4 regions of the Arthrobacter zhaoguopingii genome follow, and region 3 is predicted to be linked to each of the others. Evidence: predicted binding sites of a transcription regulator. Region 3 holds the regulator's gene; each other region holds the start of a gene.
The links. Region 3 encodes HrcA, which represses chaperone genes, less so after heat shock. Its sites were predicted from a motif close to TTNGCACTCGNNNNNNNCGAGTGCNAA; they were not measured.

Region 1: GVV77_RS06620 (Hsp20/alpha crystallin family protein) is a predicted target of HrcA. The motif match lies at 3,138-3,164, and genes of this name have one in related genera.
Region 2: groL (chaperonin GroEL) is a predicted target of HrcA. The motif match lies at 1,405-1,431, and genes of this name have one in related genera.
Region 4: groES (co-chaperone GroES) is a predicted target of HrcA. The motif match lies at 2,290-2,316, and genes of this name have one in related genera.

What each region holds. Positions count from the first base shown of each region.
Region 1 is NZ_WIAE01000004.1:84,098-88,377, forward strand. Features, by position in the region: gene ku (non-homologous end joining protein Ku) at 1-184, shown strand, start outside; gene GVV77_RS06600 (hypothetical protein) at 184-429, shown strand; gene nhaA (Na+/H+ antiporter NhaA) at 426-1,796, opposite strand; gene GVV77_RS06610 (haloacid dehalogenase type II) at 1,946-2,614, opposite strand; tRNA gene GVV77_RS06615 (tRNA-Val) at 2,856-2,929, shown strand; gene GVV77_RS06620 (Hsp20/alpha crystallin family protein) at 3,256-3,720, shown strand; gene GVV77_RS06625 (SDR family oxidoreductase) at 3,842-4,280, shown strand, end outside.
Region 2 is NZ_WIAE01000011.1:20,530-24,809, forward strand. Features, by position in the region: gene groL (chaperonin GroEL) at 1-1,244, opposite strand, end outside; gene GVV77_RS18415 (TM2 domain-containing protein) at 1,590-2,306, shown strand; gene GVV77_RS13935 (LytR C-terminal domain-containing protein) at 2,351-2,986, opposite strand; gene GVV77_RS13940 (DUF3263 domain-containing protein) at 3,011-3,307, opposite strand; gene GVV77_RS13945 (uracil-DNA glycosylase) at 3,433-4,203, shown strand; gene GVV77_RS13950 (threonine/serine exporter family protein) at 4,206-4,280, opposite strand, start outside.
Region 3 is NZ_WIAE01000002.1:313,688-317,967, reverse strand. Features, by position in the region: gene GVV77_RS04395 (DUF3097 domain-containing protein) at 1-780, opposite strand, end outside; gene hrcA (heat-inducible transcriptional repressor HrcA) at 941-1,954, shown strand; gene dnaJ (molecular chaperone DnaJ) at 2,116-3,243, shown strand; gene GVV77_RS04380 (16S rRNA (uracil(1498)-N(3))-methyltransferase) at 3,246-3,995, shown strand; gene GVV77_RS04375 (GerMN domain-containing protein) at 4,017-4,280, opposite strand, start outside.
Region 4 is NZ_WIAE01000005.1:111,911-116,190, forward strand. Features, by position in the region: gene groL (chaperonin GroEL) at 167-1,780, opposite strand; gene groES (co-chaperone GroES) at 1,854-2,150, opposite strand; gene GVV77_RS07995 (THUMP-like domain-containing protein) at 2,396-3,643, shown strand; gene GVV77_RS08000 (MFS transporter) at 3,640-4,280, opposite strand, start outside.

The sequences.
Region 1 (4,280 bases), on a different contig from region 3:
GATCGATGCGAAGATCGAGAAGGGCGACACCCTGAGCACCGAGGAGACCTTCGGCGCGTCGGCGGAGGAGGACGACACCAACGTCCTCGACCTGATGGAGGCTCTGCGCCGCAGTCTCGAGAAAAACCGCGAAAAGAAGTCCGGCGGCAAGAAGGACTCGACCAGTTCGAAGAAGGGAGCGTAATGGGTTTCTTCACCGACTCCCGCGGCAGGCAGGGCATCGCCCAGCGCCCCAATGCCCTGATCCTGGCCTGGGCCGGGCTGGGCGCGGCGTCCCTGATGGCACTGAAGGACGAAAACAGCGAGGCACTCGGCCGGGCCAGCACCGCCTGCCTCGCCATCTGGGCCGCGCTCGAGGCCGCCGACGGTGACAGCGGGTTCCGCCGTACCGCCGGAGCGCTGACCCTGGCCTGGCTGACGCGGCGCTAGCGTTCCTCGAACACGTCGGGGACGCCGTCCCGGTCGGCGTCGACCGCCTCCTTGGCTTCGATCTGCCGGTAGTGGCGGTTGCGTGAGCGCAGGATGACGGAGGCGGCGAGCGCCGCGAGGAGCGAGCCGATCAGCACCGCGACCTTCGCGTGGTCGTCCTCCGGGGTGCCCTGGCCGAAACCGAGCTCCGCAATGAGGAGTGAGACGGTAAACCCGATGCCGGCCAGCAGGGCGGCTCCGGCAATATCCACCCAGGACAGGTCGGGGTCGAGGTTAGCCTTCTCGGCCTTGGTCACGAGCCAGACCGCCAGCAGGATGCCGATCGGCTTTCCGACCACCAGTGCCAGGACGATGCCCACGGCGATCGGGTCAGTGATGGCGCTGAGGAACCCCGAGGCGCCGCCGATCGTCACCCCCGCCGAGAAGAAGGCGAAGACCGGGACGGCGACACCCGCCGACAGGGGGCGGATGCGGTGTTCCATCGTGTCCGCCAGCCCCTCGGCGTCCGGCACGGTGGAACCTTCGGCCTGGGCTTTCCGCGAGGGCTTGACCGGGACGGCGAAGCCGAGGAGGACCCCGGCGACGGTGGCGTGGACCCCGGAGGCGTGCACCAGGGTCCAGACGATGAAACCGAGAGGCAGCAGGATCAGCCACGGCGCCATCGCGTGCCGTTGGAAGAACCGGGAGAACCGGTGGGCCAGGAAGGCATAGAGGGCAAGCGGAAGCACCGCCAGCAGCAGGGGCGTAGCGGCAATGTTCCCGGAATAGAAAAAGGCGATGATGCTGATGGCGATCAGGTCGTCCACAACGGCCAGAGTGAGCAGGAAGATGCGCAGGGCCCCGGGAAGGTGGGATCCGACGACGGCGAGCACAGCCAGGGCGAACGCGATATCGGTGGCCGTGGGGATGGCCCAGCCGCGCAGGGCGTCCGAGCCGCTGGTCAGGATCACCGCGACGTAGATCAGTGCGGGCACCACGACTCCGCCTATAGCGGCAGCCACCGGCACGATGGCACGGGAGAAGCGGCGGAGGTCGCCGGCGACGAACTCCCGCTTGAGTTCGAGCCCGGCGAGGAAGAAGAAGATTGCCAGCAGGCCGTCGGCCGCCCAGGCACCGACACTGAGTTCGAGGTGCAGCGGTTCGTAGCCGAATTTGGCGTCGCGCAGGGCGAAGTATCCATCGGCGGCCGGAGTGTTGGCGAGGATGAGCGCCAGCGTCGTCGCGAGGAGCAGGAGCGCACCGCCCACCGTCTCCTTGCGCAGGATCGAGGACATCCTCAGGTGTTCGGGATAGCTGGCCCGGGTGAAGACCCGCTTCGCCGTGGATTCACTCGAGGGCTGGGTGGGTGGGGACGGGGTGGAGGACACAGGAGCTCCTTTTGTCGGCGGTCGCTTGAGGAAGCGCCGACCAGACTTCCCGGCTCACCGTGATCCAGACTACCCGGCGGCGCGGGTGATGCATACCGGGGGGTCCGCCGGCAGCCGGCCCGACGCGGCTGCCTGTGGCAGATGCAACATCAGGATTCGAGCTCCCGGGCAAGTTCCCGAAGCGCAGTGAGGACCAGATCGGGACGGCGAAAGGACGAGGGGTAAGGTGAGCCGTTGCGGTTCAGCCAAGCGGTCCGCATGCCCGCCCGCGCTGCCCCATCGATGTCCCAGGGATGGGAGGCGATCAGCATCATGTCCTCGACCCCGGTGCCGCAGGCACCGGCTGCATAACCGTACGCCGAGGGTGCGGGTTTCCAGAGCGGGGCATCCTCCACCGAGAGGAACTTCTCGAAACTGCCCTCGATTCCGGCGCGCTGCGCGAGCCCTTCGGCGATGGCCGCCGCGCCGTTGGTCAGAGTGATGAGGCGGTGGCCGCTGTCGGTCAGCGCTTCGATGCCGGGGATGACGTCCTCGTGGACGCCGAGGTTCCGGAACCGGTCAAGCAGCAGCGCCACGGCGTCGTCGACGCTCCGGTTGACGGGCTGCCCGGCCAGCACGGACCGGAGGGCATCCTCGGCCACGTCGGTGAAACGGGGGTTGATGCCTGCTGCGGTCAGCGCGAATCCGTCCCGCAGCAGGGATGCGAACCACAACCGGGAGGTTCCGTCCGAGCAGCCGATCCCGGCGAAGTGCCCGGCCATGGGTGAGAGGTCCGAAAGGGTTTCATTGACATCGAAGACAAGCACCGAGGGGCGCATGGCGCCCTACCCTCCGTCGATCGGGCAGGAGCTGGCGGGTTCCATGGTGTGCATCGGCTCTCCGGTTCGTTGGGCGTCCGCGGCGCAAACCGCTGGGGGAAGCCTAGTTCCGCCGACGGCCACTGGGAACAGTCCGCCGTGGAGCACCGCCTGCGCCTCCCTGCTTACCTGCCCCCGTCCGCGCCCCGGAGGTCGGGTTTGGAGCGGGCGGGAAATGCCCTAAGCTATTGGAGAACCATCTGCCTGTGTAGCTCAGTCTGGTAGAGCATCCGCTTCACACGCGGAAGGCCCGGGGATCGAGGCCCCGCGCAGGCACTCTGCGCCCTCCCGCAATCCTTGCGGGAGGGCTGCTTTTCTTTAAGCCCCTCCTGCGACGGCTTCCCTTCCCTTGCACGGGGGGGGAGGGCTTCACCCTTTAGGCCCTTCCTGCGACGGGTTCCCTTCCCTGGCACGGCCGGCCCGCCGGCCGTATCCGGCCTTTCCTCTTCGGCCCGAACGAACCTCAAAAAAGTTGGCGCACCACTTGGCACTCTCCTCTTGAGAGTGCTAATTTAACTGCAGGTTGAGCGGAACCCGCTCAACTCTGGTAGATGAAATAACCACCACCGTCGGTGGCCGTTGTGCGAAGGAGTTGTTTTCAAATGGCCATGAAGTTCGACCCGTTCCGGGAATTGGACCGCGTCGCCGGCGCGCTGCTGGATCCCCGGCAAGGGCTGCGCCTGATGCCCATGGACCTGTACCGCGAGGGCGACCACTACATCCTGACCGCCGACCTTCCGGGCATCGATCCGGGCTCCGTCGATATTGACGTCGACGGCCAGCTGCTCACCATCCGGGCCGAGCGCACCCTGCGCGGCGCCGAAGGGGTCAAGTGGCTGACCCGCGAGCGCGAGAGCGGATCCTTCCTCCGCCAGCTCAACCTCGGTCAGGGGATTGACATCGAGGCCATCTCGGCCCGTTACGAGAACGGCGTGCTGAGCGTCAACATCCCCGTGACCGAGCGGGCGAAGCCGCGGAAGATCGAGGTCATGTCGGGAACCGATTCCGAGGCCGTCAAGGGCGAGTCCGTTGAGGGCGGATCCGGGCAGAAGACCGTCGAAGCCTAGGAGCCGCAGGGCTCTCCCCTTCCCGGGCCGGGCCGGGCGCACCGAGCGTCCGTCCCGGCCTTCGCCTTTTCAGCCAGCGGATTCCCTTGCCAACACCATCACCTGCGGAAAGGATGGCGGGATGGATTTCTCTCCCGCCACCGCCATCGTCACGGGATCCGATTCGGGAATCGGCAGGGCCACCGCGCTGGCCCTGGCCGAGGCCGGCCTCGACGTCGGCATCACCTGGCACTCGGACTCGGAGGGGGCGGAGGAGACCGCCCGCGGAGTGCGCGCCCTTGGGCGGAAGGCCGTCGTCGCCGGGCTCGACACCACCGACGCCCCTGCCTGCGGCGACGTGGTCGACGCGATGGCCGAGGAGCTCGGCGGCGTGGACGTCTTCGTCAACAACGCCGGGGTCAAGGGCGGCACCCTGTTCCTCGAGACCGACTGGGATACCTGGCGCGGCACCCTCGCCGCGAACCTCGACGGGGCGTTCGTCTGCATCCAGCGGGCGGCGGCCCGAATGGTCAAGGCCGGCCGGGGCGGGCGCATCATCGCGGTCACCAGCGTGCACCAGG
Region 2 (4,280 bases), on a different contig from region 3:
ACGCCGCCACCGGCGACGATTCCCTCTTCAACGGCGGCCTTCGCGTTGCGGACAGCGTCCTCGATGCGGTGCTTGCGCTCCTTGAGCTCGACCTCGGTGGCTGCACCGGCCTTGATGACTGCAACGCCGCCGGCCAGCTTGGCCAGGCGTTCCTGCAGCTTCTCGCGGTCGTAGTCCGAGTCCGAGTTGTCGATCTCGGCGCGGATCTGGGCGACCCGGCCGGCGATCGCGTCGGCGTCGCCAGCACCCTCGACGATGGTGGTCTCGTCCTTGGTGACGACGACCTTCCGGGCCTGACCCAGCAGGTCGAGCGTGGCGTTTTCGAGCTTGAGGCCGACTTCTTCGGCGATGACCTGGCCACCGGTGAGGATGGCGATGTCGGCCAGCTGCGCCTTGCGGCGGTCACCGAAGCCCGGAGCCTTGACGGCGACGGACTTGAAGGTGCCACGAATCTTGTTCACCACGAGGGTGGCGAGTGCTTCGCCTTCAACGTCTTCGGCGATGATCAGCAGCGGCTTGCCCGACTGCATGACCTTCTCGAGGACGGCAACGAGATCCTTGACGTTGGAGATCTTCGAGTTGACGATCAGGATGTACGGGTCTTCGAGGACCGTCTCCTGGCGCTCGGCGTCGGTCACGAAGTAACCGGAGATGTAGCCCTTGTCGAAGCGCATGCCTTCGGTGAGCTCGAGTTCGAGCCCGAAGGTGTTCGACTCCTCAACGGTGATGACACCTTCCTTGCCGACCTTGTCGAGCGCCTCGGCGATCAAGTCGCCGATCTGGGTGTCCCCAGCGGAGATCGAAGCCGTGGCGGCGATCTCTTCCTTCGTCTCGATCTCCTTGGCGGAGGCAAGCAGTTCCTCGGTGACAGCCGCGACGGCCTTCTCGATGCCGCGCTTGAGGCTCAGGGGGTCGGCGCCGGCGGCCACGTTGCGGAGGCCTTCCTTGACCAGGGCCTGGGCGAGGACGGTCGCCGTGGTGGTGCCGTCGCCTGCGACGTCGTCGGTCTTCTTGGCGACTTCCTTGACCAGCTCGGCGCCGATCTTCTCGAACGGGTCGTCCAGTTCGATTTCCTTGGCGATGGAGACACCATCGTTGGTGATCGTGGGGGCGCCCCACTTCTTCTCGAGGACGACGTTGCGGCCACGCGGGCCCAGCGTCACCTTGACGGCGTCAGCGAGGATGTTCAACCCGCGCTCGAGGCCGCGGCGGGCCTCTTCATCAAAAGAAATGATCTTGGCCATAACGGCTTAGGTCCTTTCGGGGACAGTTATGCATTTCAGCAAACGAGTGGTCACCAGCCTGCGGTGCCCGCGACGGACGGGCTTTCCCGGAAACGATCTCTTTACGCTCCGGGTGCACCCTCACCACAGTGGTATGCCTGCTTTGCTCGATGCCCATGACTTAGCAGTCAGCGGGTTCGAGTGCTAAGTCAATAATTAGCACTCCCACCGCACGAGTGCAAGCCGCCGGAACCCGAACGGCCGGGGATGACCCTGAAAACCGGGGGCCGGATCCGGGGTTCTACCTGATGCGCAGCCTTTCACCCGGGCATAGCGTGGAAGCAGCACCAACAACCAAGGAGAAATGTGTCAACGACCCCAGACCAGCCCCGCTCCGAATCGGACCCTGCGCCGGACGCAGCGGCCCCGCAGCCGGACGGGTACCCCCTGCCGGGCGGAGCGCGGGAGCACGACGATACCGCCGTGGACCCGCAGGCTCAGCTGTTCGAGCGGAAGGACAACCTCCCGGAGAACGGCGATGCCTACCCAGAGCCCGCAGCGCCCTCAAGCCCCCGCCAGGATCCCTACGCCCGGGACCTGTTCTCCCAGGATGCCTACGCGCAGGATCCTTCCCGACCCGCCCCGTACGGTGAGTACCAGCCGAACCCCTACGAGCAGAACCCGTATGAGGGGAACCAGTACCCGCAGGGCCAGTTTCAGCAGGGCCCGCCCCCGGGCGGGCAGTATCCCCCGGGCCAGTTCCAGGGCCAGTACCCGCAAGGCCAGTACCAGCAGGGCCAGTACCAGCAGGGCCAGCCGTACGGCCCTCCCGGCTACCCGTACGGCTCGGGCTATCCCGAGCAGAAGTCGCGGCTTGTGGCCGGACTCCTCGGAATCCTGCTCGGCTCCCTGGGTATCCACAGGTTCTATCTCGGATACGTGGGTATCGGCATCGCCCAGATCGCCGTCACGATCGTGACCTTCGGATTGGGGGCCGTCTGGGGCTTCATCGAGGGCATCATGATCCTCGTGGGCACCGAATCCTTCCGACGCGATGCCAAGGGCGTACCCCTCAAGGAGTAAGGGAGCAGGCCGGCCGGTACGTAGACCGGCCGGTCGCTGCCGGACTACTGGAACTCGGGTCCGATGACCACCGTGAGGTCCGGCGACACGCCGGCACCATCCTGCACCGCGGCGATCCCCAGTGCGGAGGCCAGGGCTTCGGCACCGGCCCGCTGCTCCGCCCCGTTGTAGAAAACGACCGACCCCTCGAGCGGGGCGCCGGCCCAGTTTCCGGGCAGGGCGCCGGTCCAGCCGTCGGCGGTCAGGCGCCCGGCAACTGTTCCGGCGAGCCCGGGGACGCCGGTGCTGTTGAGCACGTTTACCTTCTGCGCCTTATCGACTGTCGGTTTCGGGTCCTGCGGAGGTGCCGACGTCGCCGGCGTGGACGCTGCGGCTGTGCCGGTGGCCCCCGGGGATCCCGGTTCCGGCGAGCGCAGCCTGTCCGTCGACGATCCGGTGGGCCCAGGGCTGCTGTCCGCGGCCGCGCCGGCATTGGCCGCGGAAGCAGACCCCGCCCCGCCCAGCTCAATCCGCGGGAGCAGGAAGTAGGCGGCAAGGCCCACAAGCAAAGCAAGAACTCCCACGGCGATCTTCAACCCGAGGCCGCTTCCCCGGACGGCGACAAGCCGCTCCCGGTGTACCCCGTGGCGCGACGCCGTCTCGGGGATGCGGTCAAACTCGTCCTGGGGGTACTTGCTCATGCGGTGAGGGGATCCTTGCGTTGGTCAGATGTCGGCGCCGAGGCGGCGGGCGGAGCGTGCACGCTGGCGCGATGTCCGCAGCCTGCGCAGCCTCTTCACGAGCATCGGGTCGTGGGCGAGGGCCGCCTCCGAATCGATCAGCGCATTGAGAACCTGGTAGTAGTGGGTGGCGGACATGTTGAAGAGGTCCCGGATCGCCTGTTCCTTGGCTCCGGAGTACTTCCACCACTCACGCTCGAGCGCCAGCATCTGCTGTTCCCGCTCGCTGAGGACGCCCCTGCTGCCGGGGGCTGGGGCAGGGGCCCCCGCTGGCTCGCTCACGCGCCGCTCCTCGTTCTAGGTAATGCTTCCCCACCCATGGTAATTGTGAATGACATAACTGTCATTCACCGCCCGGCCCGCCCGCACGTTCCCGGAGCCCCGCGCCGATCGGCCAGAATGAGGGAATGCGCTACGAGGATGTTCCCCTGTTCCCGCTGCCCCCGGCCCCGGAGCCGGCCGTGCCGGGCGGAGCCTCGGGCGGTCCGGATTTTCCCTTTGCCGCCCCCGTCCCGGTCCGAACGGTCGTCGCCGAGGACTGGGCGCCCGCCCTCGCGCCCCAGGAACCGACACTCCACCGCCTGGCCGCGCGGCTCGAGGAGGACCGCCGCGCCGACCACCGGATCCTTCCGCAGCCCGGAAATATCCTCAGGGCCTTCAGTGGCCCCCTGGCCGGGGTGAAGGTCGTCATCGTAGGCCAGGATCCCTACCCGACGCCCGGGCATTCGGTCGGCCTTGCGTTTTCGGTCGACCCGGCCACCCGGCCGCTGCCCCGGAGCCTCGTCAATATCCATAAGGAACTCGCGGATGACCTCGGCGTCACCGCCCCCGCCACGGGAGACCTTTCGGGCTGGACCCGGCAGGGCGTCCTGCTGATGAACCGGGTACTGACGGTGCGGGCGGGCGAACCCGCGTCGCACCGCGGCTGGGGCTGGGAGGACGTCACCGACGCGGCGCTGCGAGCGCTCGTGGCGCGGGGAGGACCGCTGGTCGCCGTCCTGTGGGGCCGGGAGGCGCTGAAACTCAAGCCCCTGTTCGCCGATATCCCAACAGTGGAGTCGGCGCACCCCAGCCCGCTCTCCGCCTCCCGGGGCTTCTTCGGGTCACGGCCCTTCAGCCGGGTCAACGCCCTTCTGCAGCAGCAGGGCGCGGACCCGGTGGACTGGCTGGCGGTCTGAGGCTACCGCCTGCGGTTCCGCCGACGCTCGTTGCTGCCCAGGCCGCGGGTGAGCGGCCGGGCGAGGTTGTCGCCGAG
Region 3 (4,280 bases):
GGCATAGGACTTCACGCTGCCGAGGATCCGTTTCCACCCGTGGGCGACGGCGGCCTGGTCGGAGGAGGGCCAGCCGAGACCGGCGAGGATGCCCGTTTTCCAGTCCTGTCCGCGGGGGACCACCGGCCAGGCGGCGAGCCCCAGCGCACCGGGCTTGACCGCCTGCCACACATCGACGTACGGGTGGCCCACGATCAGGACGTTGCCCCCGGCGCCTGGCAGGGCCATCGCCTGCTGGGCGATCCGCGATTCCTTTGTTCCGGGCAGAAGGTGGTCCACAAGGATCCCGAGCCGCCGCTGCGGACCGGGATCGAAGGCCCGAACTGCCCCGGCGAGGTCGTCGACCCCATGGAGGGGTTCGACGACGATCCCCTCAAGCCGCAGGTCTTCACCCCACACCTTCTCCACCAGTTCGGCGTCGTGCTGGCCCTCGACCCAGATCCGGCTCGCCCGGGCGACGCGCGCCCGCGCGCCCTCGACCTTCACTGAGCCGGAGGCGGTCCGCGTCGATGACTTCACCGGTGCGGCCGAGGGGGCGACCACCTTCACCGGGGCGCCGTCGACGAGGAAACCGTGCCCCAGCCGGAAGGTCCGGCGCTTCTCGCGGCGGTCCTCGAGGACCATCACGTGCAGCCCACCGGACTTCTCCACCCGCACGACGGCGCCCACGAAGCCGCTCTGGACGTCTTCGAGGACGAGGCCGGGCTCGGCCGGAACCTCCGGCAGGACAGTGCGTTTGGGGGCGGAGATGTCCTGGGCCCCCCAGGCGAAGTCGGCCACCCTGATCTCGCTTCCGTGTGCGCCGACGCACAGTTGCTGCCGGTCTTTCCAATGCTAACAATCGTCCCGAACGTACTAGACTTAGCACTTAGGCGTGTCGAGTGCTAACCAAGGACGGGGCGCTCCGCCCAATTTCAACGCGACTGCGGAGGTGAACGAGATGAGCGAACCACGACGCCTGGAAGTGCTGCAGGCCATTGTTGAGGACTACGTGCATACCCGGGAACCGGTCGGGTCGAAGGCCCTGGTTGACCGGCACCGGCTCGGTGTCTCCTCTGCGACCATCCGGAACGACATGGCCGTGCTTGAGGAGGAGGGGCTGATCGCCGCCCCCCACACCAGCTCGGGACGCATCCCCACGGACAAGGGCTACCGGACGTTCGTTGACCGTATCTCGGACGTGAAGCCCCTCTCGGCGGCCGAGAAGCGGGCCATCCAGACGCTGCTCGAAGGCGCCGGTGACCTCGACGACGTCATGGACCGCACCGTGCGGCTGCTGGCGCAGCTGACCAACCAGGTGGCCGTGGTCCAGTTTCCCCGGCTCGGCGGTGCGGCCGTGCGGCATATCGAATTCGTGCTCCTGGCGCCCCGGCAGATCCTCGTGGTGCTGATCGCCACGAACGGCACGGTGCAGCAGCGGGTCGTCCCCGTCTCCTCGCCGATCGAGGAAGCCGAACTGGCCGAGCTCAAGCAGCGGATCCTCGCCCGGGTGGCAGGGGTGGCGCTGTCCTCCCTGCCCAAGGAGCTTGCCGCAGCGGCCGCCGTCCTGCCCCCGGCCCTTGGTGCCGCCGGAGCGGCGCTCATCTCGACCCTCGAGAGTCTCGCCGGAATGAGCCGGGAGGACCGCATTGTGATGGCGGGGACAGCGAACCTGGCCCGATCCACAGTAGACTTTCCCCTCAGTATCGGACCGGTGCTCGAAGCCCTCGAGGAGCAGGTGATCATGCTTCGGCTGCTCTCGGAGATGGAACAGGACGCCCGCGGCATCTCGGTAAGGATCGGCAGCGAGAACCCCTACGGAGGTCTTTCGGAGGCGTCGGTGGTCGCCACCGGCTACGGGCCGGACGCCACAGCGAAGCTCGGCGTCCTCGGTCCCACCCGGATGGACTATCCGGGAACGATGGCAGCGGTGCGGGCGGTCGCGAGGTACCTGTCGAGGGTCCTCGCCGACTAGCGCCAACGCCGAGCCGGATGAGCAAAGCCAAGCAAAACCAAGGCCGGAGACCAAGGCCGGATAGCAAGGGCTGATAAACGACGTCGGCCGGGCCCGGGTGCCGGGCCTGCAGGTACGTCGGTCAGCCGAACAGCGTGTTCTACAGGAAGAGATGTGCAGGAGTGAGTAATCACTATGAGGCGCTCGGTGTGTCGCAGGGCGCGAGCAGCGAGGAAATCAAGAAGGCCTACCGGAAGCTCGCGCGCAAGCTCCACCCGGATGTGAACCCGGGCACGGATGCCTCCGAGGAGTTCAAGCGCGTCAGCCACGCCTACGAGGTGCTCTCCGACCCGCAGAAGCGGCGGGTCTACGACACCACCGGCAACGAGAACGGAACCGACAACGGCTTCGGCTCGGGCTACTCCGGCTCCGGATTCGCCTTCCAGGACATCTTCGAGACCTTCTTCGGAGGCGGCGGCCCCAGCGGCCCGCCCTCGCGCACCCGCCGGGGCCAGGATGCACTGATCAACGTGCGGATCGACCTCAAGGACGCCGTCTTCGGCATCAACAAAAAGATCGAGGTCGATACCGCGGCCGTCTGCCCCACCTGCGACGGGACCTGCTGCCAGCCCGGCACCTCACCGCAGACCTGCGACATCTGCGGCGGCTCGGGCCAGGTCCAGCGGGCCGTGCGTTCCATCCTCGGCCAGGTCATGACGAGCGCCCCCTGCGGCACCTGCCAGGGTTTCGGCACCGTCATCCCCCATCCCTGCCACGAGTGCAAGGGCGAGGGCCGTATCCGTGCCCGCCGCAGCCTGACCATCAAAATCCCGGCCGGCGTCTCGACCGGCACCCGGATCCAGCTCAGCGGCCAGGGCGAGGCCGGCACCGCCGGCGGCCCGCAGGGCGACCTCTACATCGAAATCCGGGTCAACACCGACAGCACCTTCCTGCGCGACGGCGATGACCTCCATGTCACCATGAGCGTCCCGATGACGGCGGCTGCCCTGGGCACCACGGTCACCCTCGACACCTTCGACGGCGAGCAGGAGCTCGCCATCAAGCCGGGCACCCAGTCCGGGGAGGTCCTCACCCTCCGACACCTCGGAGTGACCCACCTGCGCGGGCAGGGACGCGGAGACCTCCAGGTCCACCTCAATGTGGAGACCCCCCGCAACGTCGACGCCGCCCAGGAGGAGCTGCTGCGCCGCCTCGCCGAGCTGCGGGGCGAGGAGTCGACCGAGGGCCAGCTGGCCAGCAGCGGTTCCGGGGTCTTCGCCCGGCTGCGGGAGCGGCTGGGGAACCTCTAGCAGTGACCTATCCGCTGTTCTTCGGGGAGGCCGCCGCCGTGCGGTCCGCCCGCGTAGGCTCGGTCTTCGTCCTCGGCGGCGACGAGGGGCGCCACGCCACGACGGTGCGCCGCCTGGCGCCGGGTGAGTGGGTCGACGTGGCCGACGGCGCCGGGTTCCGGCTCCGGGGCACCGTCACCGACGGGAGCGCGGGCACGCTTGCGGTCCGCGTCGAGTCCGCCGGACAGGAGGAGGCTCCACGGGAGCAGCTGGTGCTGATCCAGGCCCTGGCGAAGGGCGACCGTGACGAGCAGGCCATCGAGGCCGCCACCGAGCTCGGAGTCGATGCTGTCGTGCCGTGGCAGGCCGAGCGGAGCATCGTGAGGTGGCGGGCCGAGAAAGCGGTCAAGGGGCAGCGGAAGTGGGAGGCGGTCGTCGCCGGTGCGGCCAAGCAGTCCCGGCGGGCGTGGATTCCCGAGGTGCATCCGATGCTGGACTCGACCCGGCTCCCGGCCTGGTCCACACGTTTCGACCGGGTGTTCGTGCTCTCGGAAACTGCAGGAGAGGGCCTGGCCCGGCTCGCGGCCGGCCCGTCCCACGGCGGCACGACGGCGGTCATTGTCGGGCCCGAGGGCGGGATCAGTGAGCGCGAGCTGCTGGCCCTGCAGGAGTCAGGAGCGTCCGCCGCCAGGCTGGGGCCGCACGTCCTGCGTTCCTCCTCGGCCGGTCCCGCCGCGCTCGTGCTGCTGAACCACCTGCTCGGCCGCTGGTAGGGGCAGGACCGCGCCGGTCGTTCACTTGATCTCGATGGTCTTCGTGTCAGCGAATTCCTCGGCGTCGCCGGCGCCGAGGCGGAACACCGCAATCTCGTAGCGCCCGGGTGGCAGCGCGACCGTGAACTCGTACTCGCCGGTGGTGCCCGGGGAGCCGTCCAGCTCGGCCTTGCCTTCCTTCACCGTCGCCCCTGGCACGCGCTGGCCCGGGGCGGGCGTGACTCCGCCCTTGAGTCTGTCAAGGGAGGTGATCCGCCAGTTCAGCGTGAACGAATCAGACCGGCC
Region 4 (4,280 bases), on a different contig from region 3:
CCGGTCCCCGGCCGGCCCCTGGCCGGGAGCAATCGGGTCGGGTGTGCCGAGGGCGGACCGCATCCGTTGGGTGGTGCCCGTTAAGCGAAACACCCCGGCCGGTGGACCCGGCCGGGGTGTTTGCTGCCTGCCGGCAGGGCCGGTGGCGGGCCCTGTCGTGCGGGGACTAGTGGCTGTGGCCGTGGCCGTCCTCGTCGTCCTCAGCGGGCTTCTCGACGACGAGCGTCTCGGTCGTCAGGACCAGGGCGGCGATCGAGGCTGCATTGCGCAGCGCCGAGCGGGTCACCTTGACCGGGTCGATGATGCCGGCGTCGATCAGGTTCTCGTACTCGCCGGTGACGGCGTTGAAGCCGTGCCCGTCTTCGAGTTCGGAGACCTTCGCAACGACGACATAACCCTCGTGGCCGGCGTTCTCGGCGATCCAGCGCAGCGGCTGCGCCAGGGCGCGGCGCACCAGACCGACGGCGGTTGCGGCGTCGCCCTCGAGGGCGAGGACGCGGCTGTCGGTGTCCAGGGCCTTGCCGGCCTGGACGAGTGCGGAACCGCCGCCTGCGACGATGCCCTCATCGAGTGCGGCGCGCGTCGCGGAGACGGCGTCTTCGATGCGGTGCTTCTTTTCCTTCAGCTCAACCTCGGTGGCGGCACCGACCTTGATGACACCCACACCGCCGGAGAGCTTCGCGAGGCGCTCCTGGAGCTTCTCGCGGTCCCAGTCGGAATCGGTGCGCTCGACCTCGGCGCGGATCTGCGCCACGCGGTCGGCGACGTCGGAGGCTTCGCCCGCGCCGTCGACGATGGTGGTGGCGTCCTTGGTGACCGTGATGCGCCGGGCGGAGCCCAGCACCTCAAGGCCGACCTGGTCCAGCTTCAGGCCCAGGTCGGGGGAAACGACCTGCGCACCGGTGAGGGTGGCGATGTCCTGCATCATGGCCTTGCGGCGGTCGCCGAAGCCGGGCGCCTTGACGGCGACGGCGTTCAGGGTGCCGCGGATCTTGTTCACCACGAGGGTGGACAGCGCTTCGCCTTCGATGTCTTCGGCGATGATGAACAGCGGCTTGCCGGCCTGGAGGGCCTTCTCCAGCAGCGGAAGGAATTCCGCCAGGGAGGAGATCTTGCCGGAGTTGATCAGGATCAGCGCGTCCTCGAGGACGGCTTCCTGGCGCTCGGCGTCGGTCACGAAGTACGGCGAGAGGTAACCCTTGTCGAACTGCATGCCTTCGGTGAGGACGAGCTCGGTCACCGTCGAGGAGGATTCCTCAATGGTGATGACGCCGTCCTTGCCGACCTTGTCGAAGGCCTCGGCGAGCAGGTCGCCGACTTCGGTGCTCTGGGCGGAGATGGCCGCGACGCTGGCGGTCTGGTGGCCGACAACCTCCTTGGCGTTCTCCAGCAGGCGCGCGGCAACGGCCTCGACCGAGACCTCGATGCCGTGCTTGAGCTGTCCCGGAGCGGCGCCCGCGGCAACGTTGCGCAGGCCTTCCTTGACCAGGGCCTGCGCGAGCACGGTGGCCGTGGTGGTGCCATCACCGGCGACGTCGTTGGTCTTCGTCGCTACTTCCTTGGCCAGCTGGGCGCCGAGGTTCTCGTAGGGGTCGTCGAGTTCGACCTCGCGGGCGATGGTGACGCCGTCGTTCGTGATTGTGGGCGCTCCCCACTTCTTGTCCAGCACGACGTTGCGTCCGCGCGGGCCAAGGGTCACCTTGACGGTGTTTGCAAGCTTGTCGACGCCGGCCTCGAGTGCGCGTCGGGCTGCATCGTTGAACTCCAACTGCTTTGCCATGGTTTGTTCCTTTCAGGCTGGTGCAGTGAGAAGACCCCGGCCAATACTGGCCGGGGTCTTCATCGGAAAAAGCTTACTTAACGACGACCGCCAGGACGTCGCGCGCCGAGAGCACCAGGTATTCCTGGCCGCCGTGCTTGACCTCGGTTCCGCCGTACTTCGAGTAGATGACGACGTCGCCCTCGGCGACGTCGACGGGAACGCGGTTGCCGTTGTCGTCGACACGGCCCGGTCCTACAGCTACAACCTCGCCCTCCTGGGGCTTCTCCTTAGCGGTATCCGGGATGACCAGACCGGAAGCAGTTGTCTGCTCGGCTTCCAGCGGGCGGACAACAATACGATCCTCAAGAGGCTTAATAGAGACCGACACTCGGGCTCTCCTTTGCGTTCGTTACTAATGGATTGAAGGCCGTTGGTTCCGCACTGGCCGTCGTCGCGGTGCCGGCCGGCACTTTCCTCGGGATTAGCACCCTCCTACTGAGAGTGCCAACCCTGACTTTATGCACTGGTTAGCACTCGGTCAAGGCGAGTGCCAGAACGCGCGGGTTTTCGGGAGCGCGCCCCGCGCCCCGGAGCACGGAGCGCACCGCCGGGTACGTCGCCTAGGGTTGGATCATGGCTTCCGAGAACCCCGTCACCGACTCCATCGCACCGATCCTCACGCCCCAGGGCTGGGAGCTGCTGAACTCGCTGGGCCCGTACTCGGAGGCCGGCAGCCTGCAGCTGAGCGAGCAGCTGCGCCGGGCCGGCCACGCCCCCGAGGTCGTGGCGGCGGCCCTGACCCAGTGCCGCCTGCGGGCAAAGGCCCACGCGAAGTTCGGCGGGTTCGCGGACCGGATGGTGTTCACGCAGGCGGGCCTGGAGCAGGCGACGCGGCTGCGGGTCGCGGCCCACCACGCGCAGCGGTTCGTGACCGCGGACCTGGTGCGGGTGGCCGACCTGGGCTGCGGGATCGGCGCGGACTCGATGGCGCTGGCCACCCTGGAGCGTGAGGTGACCGCCGTCGAGCTCGACGAGACCACCGCGGCCGCCGCGACCATGAACCTGCTCCCCTGGCCGAACGCGTCGGTGCTGAACGTCGATGCGTCCGCCGTGGATGTGACGAAGTACGACGGCGTCTGGCTGGATCCGGCCCGCCGCAGCACCTCCACCTCGGGTACCACCCGCCTCTTCGACCCCGAGGCGTTTTCTCCCCCGCTGTCCTTCGTCGAGGACCTCGCCGCCCGAGGCATGCCCGTCGGGGTGAAGCTTGGCCCCGGCATCCCGCACGAGGCGATACCGGCGGACTGCGAGGCCCAGTGGGTCTCCGTGGACGGCGACGTGACCGAGGCGGCCCTGTGGTTCAACGCGCTGCGCCGGCCCGGAGTGCGCCGCGCCGCCCTCGTGCTCAGCGCCCACGGCGCGGCGGAGCTGACCAGCGCCGAGGACTTCGGCGCCGGCCCGGAGGCGCCCGTCGGCCCGCCGGAGGGCTACCTGTACGAGCCGGACGGAGCCGTCATTCGGGCGGGCCTCGTCGCCGACGTCGCGGAGCGGCTCTCCGGGCACCTGCTCGATCCCCGGATCGCGTACATCTGCGCGCCGGAGCTTCACGAGACGCCGTTCGCCCGCCCCTACCGGATCGTGGAGACCCGCCCGTTCAATCTCAAGGCCCTCAAGCAGTGGGTGCGCGCCGAAGGCATCGGCGTCCTCGACATCAAGAAGCGCGGAACCTCCGTCACCCCCGAGGAGGTGCGGCGCCAGCTGCTCAGCGGCTCCGGGAAGGCCCGGAAAAAGGCCACGCTGGTCCTGACCCGCATCGGCGATGACCGCGTGGCCATCGTCGTCGAGCCCGTCCCGGCGCACCCGGCCCCAGCGGCCGGCTAGGCCCCAAGCCTGCGGGTCCGCACCACTCCGAGCAGCACACCGCCCAGGAAGGCGGCCGCGCCACCGGCGATCAGCGCCGCCCGGACATCGAAACTGTTGACGAGCACCCCGCCCACCGCCGCGCCGAGGCCGATGGCCAGCTGGAAGGCGGCGACGGTGACCCCGGAGACCGATTCGAGGCTCTCCGGGTGAGCCCGCGCCATCCAGGACTGGATAAGGGTGGGGATGGCGCCGAAGCCGAGTCCCCAGAGCACGATGGCCGCGACAGCGACCGGAAGGCTGCCGCCCAGGGTGGCCCACAGGATGGTCGCGATGCCAACTGCCGCGCCCATAACGACGACGGAACGGTGGAGCGCGCCGTCGGCGGCCGGGCCGCTGGCGAGGTTGCCCACGAACGAGGCGATGCCGAAGGCGGCCAGCGCCAGGGCTAATCCCTCGGCGTTGAGCCCGGCGACGAGGTCACCGGCCAGGCGGATGTAGGTGAAGCCGGCGAAATGTCCGCCGGCGATGAGGAACATGCCGACCATTCCGACGATTACCAGCGGCGACCGGAGGGTCGCCAGGAAGGCCCGGCCCGGTGAGGGTTCGGGCGCCACCGGCGGAAGCCAGGCCGAGGCCAGGACGAGGCCGACAACGC